2 regions of the Nocardia sp. NPDC003345 genome follow, and region 1 is predicted to be linked to the other one. Evidence: riboswitches for the same ligand, from Rfam matches in the RefSeq annotation. Region 1 holds a riboswitch; the other holds the start of a gene.

Region 1 (7,359 bases):
CGTGACGATCGGCCGGGAAGTGCGCATCTAACAGTCCTTTTCGTCGAAGATCACCTGCGGGACACCCAGCCGGGGATGAGTGACGATATGACCGCCGATCGAGAACCAGCGGCCGATCACCTCGGCGGTGATCACCTCATGCGGAGTGCCGGAGCAGACGAGCCGGCCCCGGTGCAGGACGAAGAGCCGGTCGCAGTGCTGCGCGGCCAGATTGAGATCGTGCAGCGCCGCGATCACCGTGATGCCCAGACCGCGGGCGGCGGACAGAACGCTGTACTGGTGGTGCACGTCGAGGTGATTGGTCGGTTCGTCCAGGACCAGCACTCGCGGCTGCTGCGCCAGGGCCCGCGCGATCAGCACCCGCTGGCGCTCCCCGCCGGACAGGGACAGGAAACTGCGGTCGGCGAGATACCCGATATCGGCGGTTGCCATCGCCGCCGCGCAGATCTCGCGATCCCGCCGGCCCGTACCGCGCAGCAGGGCGGTATGCGGCAGGCGGCCGGTCGCGACGATCTCGGCGGCGGTGAAATCGAAGGGTGTGGTGGCGTCCTGGGTCAGCGCCGCCACCTGCCGGGCGTTCTCGCGCATACCGATCGCCGCGATGTCGGTCCCGCCGACCAGGACCCGCCCCGCGGTGGGCGTCAGCGCCCGGTACAGGCAGCGCAGCAATGTGGACTTCCCGCTGCCGTTGGGGCCCACGATTCCGACGAACTGCCCGGATTCGGCGGCCAGCGTGACCGCCTCGACGATCGGGGTGCCGTCGATCTCGACCGTGACATCCTCGTACCCGACCCGCATCAGTCGCGTCCCCCCAGCAGGGCGCCGCGGCGGCGCATCAGCAGTACGAACACCGGCACTCCGACCGCGGCAGTGATCGCGCCCAGCGGTAACTCCTGCGGCGGGATCAGCGTGCGCGCCAGCAGGTCGGCGGTCACCAGGAACACCGCGCCCAGCAGCGGGGTGACGACGATGAGCCGCCGGTGATCGGCGCCGACCAGCAGCCTGGCCACATGGGGCACCACCAGTCCGACGAATCCGACGGCCCCGCACACCGCGACGAAACACCCCGTCATCGCGGCGGAGATCACGAAGAGCAGCAGCCGGAACCGGGAGGCGGATAAACCCAGCGCGGCACTGACCTCGTCACCCATCGCCAAGGCGTTCAACTGCCGGGCACATACCGCGAGCGCCGCCAGACCGAGCGACGCCACCACGGCGACCAGGGGCACCATCTGCCAGGTGGCGCCCGCCAAACTGCCCAGCAGCCAGAACATCACCGACCGCGCGGCGTCGCCGTGCGGTGCCAGGAACACCAGCACCGTGGTCGCGGCGGAGAATCCGTAACCGAGGGCCGTGCCGGTGAGCACCAGCCGCAGCGGCACCAGCCCAGCGGCCGATCGGGCCATCAGATAGACGAGCACGGTGGCACCGAGCGCTCCGGCGAACGCGGCGGTCGACAGTGCGTAGACGCCCAATGTTCCGAAGATGCCGAAGAGGACGACGGCGGTGGCGCCGACCGAAGCACCCGAGGAAATGCCCAGCACGTACGGATCGGCGAGGGCATTGCGGACCATGGCCTGGACGAGCAGGCCCACACCGCTGAGCCCGGCGCCGACCAGCGCCGCCAGCAGCACCCGGGGCAGCCGTGACTCGACCACGATCCGGTAGTTCGCGATATCGGCCGCGGCCACCGGCCCGCCGGTGAGTTCGGCCCACAGGAACCCGACCGTGTCACGCCAGGGGATGGGCGCGGTGCCGAGCGCCAGCGCGAACACCGACACCACCGCGAGGGCGGCGGTGAGCGCGGCGATCAGTGCGGGCAGCGGTGGCCGGGCCGATTCGGGCGCCCTCATCGGGCCGTATCCACCGGCTCCGTCCGGACGTCGTGCTGCGTGGACATGCCGGTACCGCGACCCATGATCTCGTCAACCGTTCCCTCGGAGTCGACCGAAGACCACACCGTCGGCGTGGTCACGCCGGCAGGTCTTCGGACTCGCGGACCCGGCACCGGAGACTCCGGCGTCACCTACTGGCGGTCGCTTCCCGGGCACGGGCCCAGTGCTGATGACCGCGGTCGTTTCCACATACCGCTGCGGGGCAGCTCCGGATTCACACCGGATTCCCTCTTACGAACCGCCTGTCGGGGACAGGCGGTAACCGAGCGCGGGGCCACGATAGCAATCGGTCCGAGCTCGCCCGGCACCTGCCTGTGTGAAGTGATTCGCCTCACTTGCGTCGCGGCCGAGAGTCACAGGCGGGTGCGTTCCGTGGCGAGCCATGTCCGGAGGTGGGCGCGAGCGGCCGACTCGCCCGCGGGGTATCGGTGCAGCATGAGTAGTCGCCAGCACAGGCCGAACAACTGCCGAAGCCGGATGCACGTGGCGAGTTCGTGATCGCCGGGGCGATCGGGGTAGCCGTCCGCTGCCGATACCGCGAAGTGGGTGCCGTCCAGGTCCGCCAGGGATGCGAGGTCCCAGCCGACCGGTCCGCGCCAGGTGTCTTCGAAGTCGATCCATACCGCACCGTTCGGTGTGGCCAGTACGTTGCCCCGATGCGCGTCACCGTGCAGTGGCTGGGTCGGAAATTCGGCGAATCGTGCACGGAGTTCAAGGGTTTCGGCGCGTAGTGCCGACGCTTCGGTGCCGGTCAGCAACAGTTGTCGGTCGAGGAGGTCGACCAATCGCGTGATGTCCCCGAACGGCCCGTCGGCCGGCAGTTCACCCGGGTATCCACGCAGCACGGTGTGGAGTTCCGCCAAAGCGGGGGCCAACTCCTCCGTGCTCGGTACCCGTCCGCGTTCGTGTGGAATGTATTGCCAGAAGGAGATGTCCAGTCCCGCGTGGTGATGGGGGCCGGCCGGCGGGTCGCAGGCCGGCACAGCGACCGGCATGCCCCGGGTGTGTAGGTAGCGTGCGAGATCGATGTCGCGGGCCAGCCAGGCCGCAACGCCCGGCCGTATCAGGGCGCTCGTGGTCGCGACTCTGGCCACGACAGACGCGGGCCTCAGGTGGATCAGCACGTTGCTGCCGTCGGACAAGACGTGCGGGTCGATGACCCGGCAACCGAGCCGGCGGGCGAAATCGGTTGTTTCGGCGACGACGCGGTGGGTGGCATAGATTCCGGGGAAGGACATCATGGTTCGACCGTCGCAGACGGTGCGCCATCGCGGCCTTCGGTGCCGGGAGTTGTTGTCGATTCGGTCATATCCGTTGCCGGCTTCCCCGTTCGCCCTGCGAAGACGGTGAGGAGGGAGCCCGCCAAGGAGACGAGGGCGCACAGGGTGAACGCGAGCACAGAGGCGTTGCTGAAGGCAGCTGTGGCGGCGGTCGCGAGCTCGTTGCCGGCCGGTTCAGCGAGGTCTTGTGCGATCGCGAGTGCACCACCGATGGTGTCTCGGGCAGCGTCGGCAACGTCGTCGGGCAACTGGTCGGCGATCGGTGCCAGGTCCCGTCTATAGGCGAACAAGGCGGCGCTGCCGATCAACGCGATGCCCAGCGCGCCGCCCAACTCCGCGCCCGCTTCGCTGAGTCCCGAGGCCATGCCCGCACGTTCCGGTGGCGCGCTGCCGACGATGAGATCGGTGATCAAGGCGATGCCCGGTGCCAGTCCGAGCGGGAACACCACCGACCCCAGCACGAACAGTCCGAGCATGGAGTGGGCGGCGGCGAAAGTCCGAGCGCCGCGCCGGAAGAAAAACTGGCGACCCAGATACCGATGGCGACACGCCGCTGCTCGGGGTCGAGAAACATATTGCGAATGAGCGAGAGAGTCGACGGCGCCATCGCCGCCGCCGCCAGACCCAGCAGTGCCCGCGCGACGATCAGTAGTTCGGCCGTCGGCGCAACCGCGGCAAGGATCGATACGAATCCGAAGACCGTCGAGCCGATGAGCAGCAACTTGCGACGGCCGATGCGATCGCCGAGGATGCCCATCGCGATCAGCGCTCCCGCCAGCAGGAATCCGTAGCTGTCGATGATCCACAGCAATTGGGTACTCGACGGCCGCAGTGCGGCCGTCATGGCGGGGACCGCCAGATGCAGGACCGTGAAGTCCATCGAGTAGAGGATGCAGGGCAACGCCAATACCGCCAGCCCCCACCACTCGCGGCGGGTCGTGCGTTTCGGGAGATCGACATGGTCGGGTGCGTGTGTCATACGCGCACCCGGAGGCGCCCGTTCGTGGGCAGGGTCGCCTCCACGGTTCGTTGACAGTTCATGGCGACACAGTGTCGGGACCGGCCTCAGACGTTACGCCGGCCGGGAAAATTCATCTCGAAGAGCGGAACGAGGCCAGCAAGGATTTCCGGGCGTCGCCGCTCAGGGAAGCCCGCGGCTGCTGCCGCAGGGCCAGGATGGTGTCCCGCATCTGGCCGATGTACCGGTCGCAGCCGTCGCAAGACCTCAGGTGATCGGCGAACCTCCGCTCGTTCGCCTCGTCGAGGTTGCTTTCGAGGTGATCGGTGACTGCTTCGACGAATTCGCCACAATCCATCTCCGCCATTACGGCAGCTCCTCCTTTCCGCGACTCCGCACGCCGACGGCAGCGAAGTACTCCTCGATTCTGCCCCGGACGAATGCCCGGGCGCGGTGCAGCAGCACCCGCTGATTCGCCGACGAGATCTCCAGCATCGAACACACCTCGTCCGCGCCGTATCCGTGCACGTCGCGCAGGCTGATGACGATACGTTGCATACGCGGTAACGCCTGCACCGCCGCGGCGACACATCCACGCAACTCCCCATCGAGCAGTGCCTGCTCAGGCGATGGCCACGGCGACGGGAGGTCTCGCCAGTGATGCGGGAACGGCTCGGCCGGACTCTGGAACCTGGCAGGGTCGACCGTCGGCCCGGCAGCATCGCCGACGGGCAGCATCTCGCTGAACGGGACCGAACGGTGTTCGGCGAGTCCACGACGTTTGGCGATGTTGATCAGGATCCGGAACACCCACGTTTTCAGGGACGACCGCCCCTCGAACTTGTCGATGCCCGCGATGACCGCCAGCCAGGTCTCCTGCACGACCTCGGCCGCGGAGTCCGCGGTGGACACGAATTCGCGTGCCAGACGCAACATTGCGCCGGACCACAGATCCAGCAGGAACTCGAACGCCGCTTCGTCTCCGGCCCGCAGCCGCGCCAGCAATTCGGCATCGTCCACGGGATCGGTTCTCGGCATGCCGGAAATGTATGGCGCCATCGCTCCTCGGTGAGATTCACCGGTGAATGTAGCGTCGGTCGGGCTCGGGCGAGCGACTCAGGCGCGCGACCCGAACCGTTCCAGTACGGCGCTGGCCTCCTGGCTGGCGGTGCCCTCGTCGGCCAGATGGGACATGGTCTCCGGGATCGCGCGGCCGTGGTGGGCCATGGCCTGGGCGTAGAGGCGACCGGCGCGGTAGGAGGAGCGGACCAGGGGGCCGGCCATCACGCCGGCGAAACCGATCTCCTCGGCGGCCCTCGAATGCTCCACGAACTCTTCGGGTTTCACCCAGCGATCGACCGGGTGGTGGCGCGGTGACGGGCGCAGGTACTGGGTGATGGTGAGAATATCGCAACCCGCTTCGTGCAGGTCACGCATGGCCTGGGTGACCTCCTCGGGGGTTTCGCCCATGCCGAGGATGAGATTGGATTTGGTGACCAGGCCGTCGGCGCGGGCCGCGGTGAGCACCTCGAGGGACCGCTCGTAGCGGAAGGCGGGGCGGATCCGCTTGAACACCCGCGGGACCGTTTCCAGGTTGTGGGCCAGCACCTCCGGGCGAGAGGAGAAAACCTCGGCCAGCTGGTCGGGTTTGGCGTTGAAATCGGGGATGAGCAGTTCGACGCCGGTGCTCGGGTTGAGTTTCTTGATGGCGCGCACGGTTTCGGCGTACAACCAGGCGCCGCCGTCGGCCAGATCGTCGCGGGCGACCCCGGTGATGGTGGAGTAGCGCAGACCCATCGCCTGCACACTCTCGGCCACGCGGCGCGGTTCGTCGCGGTCCAGCGGCGACGGTTTGCCGGTATCGATCTGGCAGAAATCGCAGCGCCGGGTGCACTGCTCGCCACCGATGAGGAAGGTGGCCTCGCGGTCCTCCCAGCATTCGAAGATGTTCGGGCAGCCGGCCTCCTCGCAGACCGTATGCAGCCCTTCACGTTTCACCAGACCCTTGAGTTCGGTGTATTCGGGGCCCATGGTGGCGCGGGTGCGGATCCAGCCGGGTTTGCGTTCGATCGGGGTCTCGGCGTTGCGGGCCTCGATACGCAGCAGTTTGCGGCCGGCCGGAGCCTGGGCGGAGGTCATGAGTGAGGACCTTTCGGTTCGCGTGCCGGGGTGCCGGCGGCGTGGTCCGCGACTGCCGGGGTGCCGGCCTGCGGAATATCGTGTTCGGTGACCGGCAGCTCCCCGTTGAGCGCGGCCGGGACGAGTTCGGCGATCCGCGGCCGGGCCTCGGCGACGGTGACCGCACGGCCGAGTTCCTGGCTCAGGCTGGTGGAGCCGACATCGCGGATACCGCACGGGACGATGGCGCCGAACGCGCCCAGGTCGGGATTGCAGTTCAGCGATACGCCGTGCAGGGTGACCCCGCGCTGCACCCGGATACCGATCGAGGCGATCTTGCGTTCCGGCAGCAGGCCACTGGCGGCCAGCCAGACGCCGGATCGCCCGGGGACGCGTCCGCAGGGCACGCCGAGATCGGTGACGGCCTGGATGAGCGCCTGTTCGAGCCGGCGTACGTAATCCACCACGTCGAGCGGTTCGGCGAGCCGGATGATCGGATAACCGACCAGCTGGCCGGGACCGTGCCAGGTGATCTTGCCGCCGCGGTCCACATCGATGACCGGGCTGCCGTCGATGGGCCGGTCGGCCTCCTCGGTGCGGCGGCCGGCGGTGTAGACGGGGGGATGTTCGAGCAGCAGCAGGGTGTCGCGGCCGTCTCCGCCGGCGCGGGTGGCGGCGAGTTCGCGTTGCAGATCCCAGGCCTGCTGATAGTCGATCAGGCCCAGATCGCGCACGTCGACGGGGGTGGTGTCGTAACGCGCGGACCGGGTCGCGGTGCGGGTGTCGTTCACGATCACGACGTTACGCTCATCTCCAGTGTGAGCTGCATCAGTGTCAGATCCATCCAGCCGCCGAATTTGCGCCCGACCTCGGGCAGCACGCCGACGGTGCGGAACCCGAACCGCTCGTGCAGGGCGATGGAGCCGGTATTGCTCGATTCGACGGCCGCGACCATCGCGTGGATATCACCGGCGCCCCGGGCCCGGGCGACGAGTTCCCCGAGCAGGGCGGCCCCGATACCGCGACGCTGGAAACGATCGGCGATGTAGACGGAGTTCTCCACCGTGTGGCGGTATCCCGATTTGGGCCGCCACGGCCCGTAGCTGGC
Region 2 (7,359 bases), on a different contig from region 1:
GCGGCGCCTGGCGGCAGCGGTTGCTGCGATACCTGCGCGGCGACCGCGCCTTCCCGCAGTTGATCCGGTTCGCGCTGGTGGGCGGGCTGAGCAATATCTCCTATGTCCTGCTGTTCCTGAGCCTCACGGGGGCCGGAACGCTGCTGGCCAATATCGCGGGGTCGGTGGTCAGCACCATTCTGGCCAATGAACTGCATCGCCGGCTCACCTTCCACGCGGCCGAGCGGGTCGGCTGGTTCACCGCGCAGTGGGAGGGCGGCGGCCTGGCGCTGCTCGGCCTCGGTATCAGTACGGCGGCGCTGGCCACGCTGGAGGTGCTGGAGCCGGATCTGGCCGAACCGGCCCAGGCGGCGGCGGTGCTGGCGATCAGCGCGGCGGTCGGCGGCCTGCGTTTCCTGGCGCTGCGCGGCCTGGTGTTCCGCCCGCTGCGCCGGGTGCGGGAGGTCACCGCGCAGCGGGAGCGGGTGGGATCAGCCCGCGCGCTCGGCGAGCCGGTCGAGTAGCCGTTTGTGCACCAGCGGCGGCAGCATATCGCTGACATCGCCGCCGAACGCGGCCACTTCCTTGACCAGGGAGCTGGACAGATAACTGAAGGCCGGGTTGGTGGCGATGAAGAAGGTGTCGACTCCGGAGAGCTTCTTGTTCATCTGTGCCATCTGGAGTTCGTAGCCGAAATCCCCGGCGTCGCGCAGCCCCTTGACGATGGCCGTGATGCCCTGTTCCCGGGCGAAATCGACCGTCAGCCCGTCCCAGGACGCGACCCGTATGTTCGGCAGATCCGCGGTGGCGTCGCGCAGCAACTCGATCCGTTCGTCGATCGAGAACATGCCCTGTTTCTTCTTGTTGACATTCACGGTGATCACGACTTCGTCGAACTGTTCGGCGACCCGCCGGAACACGTCGAGATGGCCGTTGGTCACCGGATCGAACGAACCGGGGCACATAGCTTTTGCCATGATCAGACGCTAGCAGGTTCGCCGGATCCGGCCGGTTCCCCGCCCGGGTACACGGCGGACTCGATCCGCGTCTCCCCGTACCGGCGGGCACGGCCCGCCTCGAATCCCGCGGGCCACGCGATCTCGGCCGAACGGGCGGACCGCTCGATCAGCAGCAGCGCGTCCGCGGCGAGCCAGCCGTGCGCCGCGAGCGCCACCAGATCGGCTCGCACGGCGTCGGTGGGCAGATCGTAGGGCGGATCGGCGAAGACGAGGTCGAACGCGCCCGCGCCGCCGTGTGCCAGCACCTGCGTGACCGGGCCGGCGCGCACCTGCGCACCGGGGAGCCCGAGGTCGGCGATGTTGGCGCGCAGTACCGCGGCCGCGCGCCGGTCGGATTCGACCAGCAGCGCGGCTTCGGCTCCGCGCGATAACGCCTCGAGCCCGAGGGCACCCGATCCGGCGTAGAGGTCGAGCACCCGGGCGCCGTCGAGGTCCATCCGGGATTCGATCGAGGAGAACAGCGCCTCCCGCACCCGGTCCGAGGTCGGCCGGGTCCCGGCGGGCGGCACCCGCAGGCGCCGCCCACCCGCCCGGCCGGCGACGATCCGGGTCATTCGGATTCGCGCTCGGTCAGCTCGACCAGCAGGTCACCGCCTTCCACCTGCTGCACCTGGGTGATGGCGACCCGTCCGATGACACCGCCGCGAGGTGCGGTGATGGCGGCTTCCATCTTCATGGCTTCGATGGTGCCGATGGTGTCGCCGTGGGTGACGGTATCGCCCTCGGCGACCGTGAGGGTGACGACACCGGCGAAGGGCGCGGCGATGTGATGCGGGTTGGCACGGTCGGCCTTCTCGGCTGCCGGGATCTCGCTGGCGATGGACCGATCGCGTACCGATACCGGCCGCAGCTGGCCGTTGAGAATGCACATGACGGTGCGCATACCGCGTTCGTCGGGTTCGGAGATCGCCTCGAGCCCGATGAGCAGGATGACGCCCTTCTCCAGCTGGACGCGATGTTCCTCACCGTGGCGCAACCCGTAGAAGAACTGGTTCGCCGACAGCCCGGTGGTATCGCCGTACTTCTCCCGGTGGGCCAGGAATTCCGCGGTGGGCGCGGGGAACAGCAGCCGGTTCAGGGTGGCGCGCCGCTGTTCGGAGGTGCCGGCCAGGCCGGTTTCGTCCGCCTCGGTCAGCGGGGTTTCCGGTTTCGCGGCGCTGCGCCCGGCGAGGGCCTTCTCCCGGAACGGTTCCGGCCAGCCACCCGCGGGGGTGCCGAGTTCACCGCGCAGGAAACCGATCACCGAATCCGGGATGTCGTAGCGACCCGGGTCGGCGGCGAAATCCTCGATCTCGATCCCGGAACCCACCAGCGACAACGCCAGGTCCCCGACGACCTTCGACGACGGGGTGACCTTGATGAGCCGGCCGAGCAGCCGGTCCGCGGCCGCGTATTTCGCCTCCACCTCTTCGAACCGGTCCCCCAGTCCCAGGGCGATGGCCTGCTGCCGCAGGTTCGACAGCTGACCGCCGGGGATCTCGTGGGTGTAGACGCGTCCGGTGGGCGCGGGCAGCCCCGACTCGAATGGCGCGTACACCTTGCGCAGCGCCTCCCAATACGGCTCGAGGTCGCAGACATTCGCCAGGTTCAGCCCGGTATCGAATTCGCTGTGCGCGGCCGCCGCCACGATCGCGGAGAGGGCGGGCTGGCTGGTGGTCCCGGCCATCGCCGCCGCCGCGCCGTCCACCGCGTCCGCCCCGGCCTGCCAGGCCGCGAGATAGGTGGCGAGCTGGCCGCCCGGGGTGTCGTGGGTGTGCACATGGACCGGCAGGTCGAAATTGCTGCGCAGTGCGGTGACCAGTTTCGCCGCGGCCGGAGCCCGCAGCAGTCCGGCCATATCCTTGATCGCCAGCACATGCGCGCCCGCGTCCACGATCTGCTCGGCGAGCTTCAGGTAGTAGTCGAGGGTGTAGAGCTTCTCGTCCGGGTTCGTGAGATCACCGGTGTAGCTGAGCGCCACTTCGGCGATCGCGGTACCGGTCTCGCGTACCGCGTCGATCGCCGGTCGCATCTGGTCCACGTTGTTGAGTGCGTCGAAGATCCGGAAGATATCGATCCCGGTCTCGGTCGCTTCCGCCACGAACGCCCGGGTGACCCGCTCCGGGTACGGCGTGTAACCGACGGTGTTGCGACCCCGCAGCAGCATCTGCAGGCAGATATTCGGCACCGCCTCGCGCAACGCGGCCAGCCGCTCCCACGGATCCTCGTACAGGAACCGCAGCGCCACATCGTAGGTCGCCCCGCCCCAGCATTCGATCGACAGCAGTTCCGGGGTCAGCCGGGCCACATGCCCGGCCACATCGAGAAGGCCGTTGGTTCGCACCCGCGTCGCCAGCAGCGACTGATGGGCGTCGCGGAAGGTCGTATCGGTGACCCCGACCGCCTTCTGCTCGCGCAACGCGCGCGCGAAGCCCTCCGGGCCCAGCGTCAGCAGTTTCTGCCGCGACCCGTCGGGCGGCGGCACCGACAGATCGATCGCCGGCAACTTGTCGTGCGGATAGACCGCTGTCGGCCGCGCGCCGTGCGGTTTGTTCACCGTCACATCGGCCAGGTAGTTCAGGATCTTGGTGCCACGGTCGGCGGGTTCGCGGGTGGCGAGCAGTTCCGGCCGTTCGTCGATGAAGGAGGTGGTGATCCGGCCGGCGGTGAAATCGTCGTCGTCGAGCACCGCCAGCAGGAACGGGATATTGGTGGTGACGCCGCGGATCCGGAATTCCATCAGCGCGCGCCTGGCCCGGGCCACTGCGGTCGGGAAATCCCGGCCTCGGCAGGTGAGCTTCACCAGCATGGAATCGAAGTAGGCGCCGATCTCGGCACCCAGATTCGCACCGCCGTCGAGCCGGATCCCGGCGCCGCCGGGGGTGCGGTAGGCGGTGATCCGGCCGGTATCGGGGCGGAACCCGTTGGCCGGGTCCTCGGTGGTGATCCGGCACTGCATCGCCGCACCTCGAATCGCCACCTTGTCCTGGCTCAATCCCAGATCCGCCAGGCTCTCCCCGGCCGCGATCCGCAACTGCGACTGCACCAGGTCCACATCGGTGATCTCCTCGGTCACCGTATGTTCCACCTGGATCCGCGGATTCATTTCGATGAAGACGTGATTACCGCGTTCGTCCAGCAGGAACTCCACTGTCCCCGCGCAGCTGTACCCGATCTGCCGGGCGAACGCGACCGCGTCGGCGCAGATCCGGTCCCGCAGTTCGGGGTCGAGATTCGGCGCGGGCGCCAGCTCGATCACCTTCTGGTGCCGTCGCTGCAGCGAACAGTCGCGCTCGAACAGATGCATGACCTCGCCCTGGGTGTCGGCCAGGATCTGCACCTCGATATGGCGCGGATTCACCACCGCCTGTTCCAGGAACACGGTGGGATCGCCGAACGCCGACTCCGCCTCCCGCGAGGCCGCCTCGATCGCCTCCCGCAACCCCGACGGCTCCGCGACCCGGCGCATACCGCGGCCGCCGCCACCGGCGACCGCCTTCACGAATACCGGGAACTCCATCGACTCCGATGCCGCCAGCAATTCCTCGACATCCGCGGACGGCGCGCTCGAATCCAGCACCGGCAGCCCGGCCTCGCGGGCCGCCGCGATCGCGCGCGCCTTGTTACCTGCCAGTTCGAGGACCTCCGACGAGGGGCCGATGAAGGTGATCCCCTCGCGTGCGCAGGCGGCGGCCAGATCCGGATTCTCCGACAGGAATCCGTACCCCGGGTAGATCGCGTCCGCGCCCGCGGTCTTCGCGGCCTCGATGATGGCCTCCACCGAGAGGTACGCGCGAACCGGATGCCCCTGTTCGCCGATCTCGTATGCCTCGTCGGCCTTCAGGCGATGGACCGAATTGCGGTCTTCGTGCGGGAAGACGGCAACCGTCCCGATACCGAGCTCGTACGCCGCGCGGAAGGCTCGGATGGCGATTTCGCCGCGGTTGGCAACCAAGACTTTCGAGAACATTGGACAAACGTACCCGGCTCTTCGCCCGCCATCGACAGCGAAGCCCATTTGGCAGGATCTTCACATTCCCCTATGGCAACGATGCGAAGTCTTGTTCATCGCACCGTCACAACTCACCATCCGCCACCGCGGCCTGTGCGTATCGTCCGGATTCACGAATTCCACGCATCGGTCGGGCCCGGCCGATCTTGCGAAGGTATGCGAATCGCGCCCGGCCGGCACCTCCCGGCCGCACTGGGCCGGCCGGCGGCCGCACGTTATCGTGGTACCCGCAGCTGGTCCGCCGGCCGGACGAACAGGAGCCCCGAACGTCCGCCCCGGCGCCGAAGCCCGCACCACGCGGGTGAGAGGGAATCCGGTGGGAATCCGGAACTGTCCCGCAGCGGTGAGCAGGAACGACCGCCGTCATGAGCACTGGGCGCGATGCCCGGGAAGCGACGGCCAGTAGGTCGGCCGAACAGGCCGGTGCCCGCGAGTCCGAAGACCTGCCGGTTGTACCGGGTACGCCGTACCCGGTGGCCACCGCCTCGTGGATTGGGCGCCGCCACCTGTGCTGACTGTTCCGAACCGGTTCCGCCGGTCCGGCCGGGGTCTCATCGGTGCCGTGCGTCCGCGAAAAGGCGAAGGCCGCCGACACTTCAGCACTGGAGAACACCGTGACTGTTATCCCGCACAGCCCGTTCACCGCGACGGTTCTCGGCCTTCCCCGGGTGGGGCCCCGCCGGGAACTCAAACGCGCCACCGAGTCGTATTGGGCCGGGCGTATCGGCGCCGATGAGCTGCACGAGACCGGCCGTACGCTGCGCCGCGATCAGTACGCCGAACTGCAGGCCGCCGGCCTGGACTCCGTCCCGGTCGGCACCTTCTCCTACTACGACCAGATGCTCGACGCGGCGGTGCTGCTCGGGGCACTGCCACCGCGGGTCGCCGGTATCGCCGACCCGCTGGACCGCTATTTCGCCGCGGCCCGCGGCAACGATTCGGTCGAACCGCTGGAGATGACCAAATGGTTCGACACCAACTACCACTACCTGGTCCCCGAGATCGGCCCCGGCACCACCTTCACTCTGAACCCGGACGAAGTCCTCGCCCAGCTGCGTGAAGCGATCGAACTCGGTGTCGCGGCGCGTCCCGTCGTCATCGGCCCGGTCACGTTCCTGAAGCTCGCCAAGACCTCCGGCGGCGCCGGGCTGGACCGGGTGGACGAACTCGTCCCGCTGTACCAGGAGCTCCTGCGGCTGCTGGCCGAAGCCGGCGCGGGCTGGGTCCAGCTCGACGAACCGTCGCTGGTCACCGATCTCACCGATGACGAACTGGAGATCGTCCGCCGCGTCTACACCGAGCTGACCGCGCCGGCCGACCGGCCCGCGATCCTGGTCGCCACCTACTTCGGGCACCCCGGCCCGGCGCTGGCCGCGCTGGCCGCTACCGACGTCGAGGGCATCGCGGTCGACCTGGTCGCCGGCACCGACGTGTCCGAAGTTGCCGCGGTTCCGGCGCTGGCCGGGAAACTGCTGGTCGCGGGGGTCGTGGACGGTCGCAACGTCTGGCGCACCGATCTGGACAAAGCGCTGTCGACGCTGGCCGGCCTGCTGGGTTCGGCGAAATCGCTGGCGGTCTCCACGTCCTGCTCGCTGCTGCACGTGCCGTACTCGCTGGCGGTGGAGACGCAACTCGACGACGCCCTGCGGTCCTGGCTGGCGTTCGGCGCCGAGAAGGTCGCCGAGGTGCGGGTCCTGGCCACGGGCCTGAACTCGGGCACCGAGGCCGTCGCCCCGGAGCTCGAGCAGGCTCGGGCCGCCGCCGCGAGCCGCCGTGCCGATCCGCGGATCAGCAACGGCCAGGTACGGGCGCGGCTGGCCGCGCTGGGCCCGGATGCCATCCGGCGTGCCCCGGCCGAGGAACGCCGGACGCTGCAGCAGAATCGCCTGCAATTGCCCCCGCTGCCGACCACCACGATCGGCTCCTACCCGCAGACTTCGGCCATTCGGCTGGCTCGCGCCGCCCTGCGCAAGGGCGAGATCGACCGGGCCGAATACGACCGGCGGATGCAGGCGGAGATCACCGAGGTGATCGCCCTGCAGGAGAAGCTCGATATCGACGTCCTGGTGCACGGCGAACCCGAACGCAACGATATGGTCCAGTACTTCGCCGAACAGCTCGACGGTTTCGCCGCCACCGAACTGGGCTGGGTGCAGTCCTACGGCACCCGCTGCGTGCGCCCGCCGATCCTGTTCGGCGATGTCACCCGGCCCGCGCCGATGACCGTCGACTGGATCACCTTCGCGCAATCGCTCACCGATAAGCCGGTGAAAGGCATGCTGACCGGCCCGGTGACCATCCTGGCCTGGTCGTTCGTCCGCGACGACCAGCCGCTGGGAGATTCGGCGAAACAGGTCGCCCTGGCGATCC

The links. Region 1 has a riboswitch for cobalamin ahead of ACWDU1_RS03295 (FecCD family ABC transporter permease). Riboswitches for the same ligand answer to the same signal wherever they lie in the genome.
Region 2: it holds a riboswitch for cobalamin, as region 1 does, so the genes downstream of both, metE (5-methyltetrahydropteroyltriglutamate--homocysteine S-methyltransferase) here and ACWDU1_RS03295 (FecCD family ABC transporter permease) in region 1, are expected to answer to the same signal.

The regions. Positions count from the first base shown of each region.
Region 1 covers NZ_JBSFRU010000014.1:11,329-18,687, forward strand. Annotated here, with positions in the region: gene ACWDU1_RS03285 (ABC transporter substrate-binding protein) at 1-27, opposite strand, end outside; gene ACWDU1_RS03290 (ABC transporter ATP-binding protein) at 28-798, opposite strand; gene ACWDU1_RS03295 (FecCD family ABC transporter permease) at 798-1,853, opposite strand; cobalamin riboswitch at 1,977-2,161, opposite strand; gene ACWDU1_RS03300 (phosphotransferase) at 2,249-3,136, opposite strand; gene ACWDU1_RS03305 (hypothetical protein) at 3,133-3,624, opposite strand; partial or broken gene ACWDU1_RS03310 (MFS transporter) at 3,672-4,154, opposite strand; gene ACWDU1_RS03315 (zf-HC2 domain-containing protein) at 4,267-4,500, opposite strand; gene ACWDU1_RS03320 (RNA polymerase sigma factor) at 4,500-5,171, opposite strand; gene lipA (lipoyl synthase) at 5,250-6,272, opposite strand; gene lipB (lipoyl(octanoyl) transferase LipB) at 6,269-7,042, opposite strand; gene ACWDU1_RS03335 (N-acetyltransferase family protein) at 7,045-7,359, opposite strand, start outside.
Region 2 covers NZ_JBSFRU010000287.1:31-7,389, reverse strand. Annotated here, with positions in the region: gene ACWDU1_RS25120 (GtrA family protein) at 1-503, shown strand, start outside; gene coaD (pantetheine-phosphate adenylyltransferase) at 471-956, opposite strand; gene rsmD (16S rRNA (guanine(966)-N(2))-methyltransferase RsmD) at 959-1,552, opposite strand; gene ACWDU1_RS25105 (pyruvate carboxylase) at 1,549-4,947, opposite strand; cobalamin riboswitch at 5,296-5,434, shown strand; partial or broken gene metE (5-methyltetrahydropteroyltriglutamate--homocysteine S-methyltransferase) at 5,604-7,359, shown strand, end outside.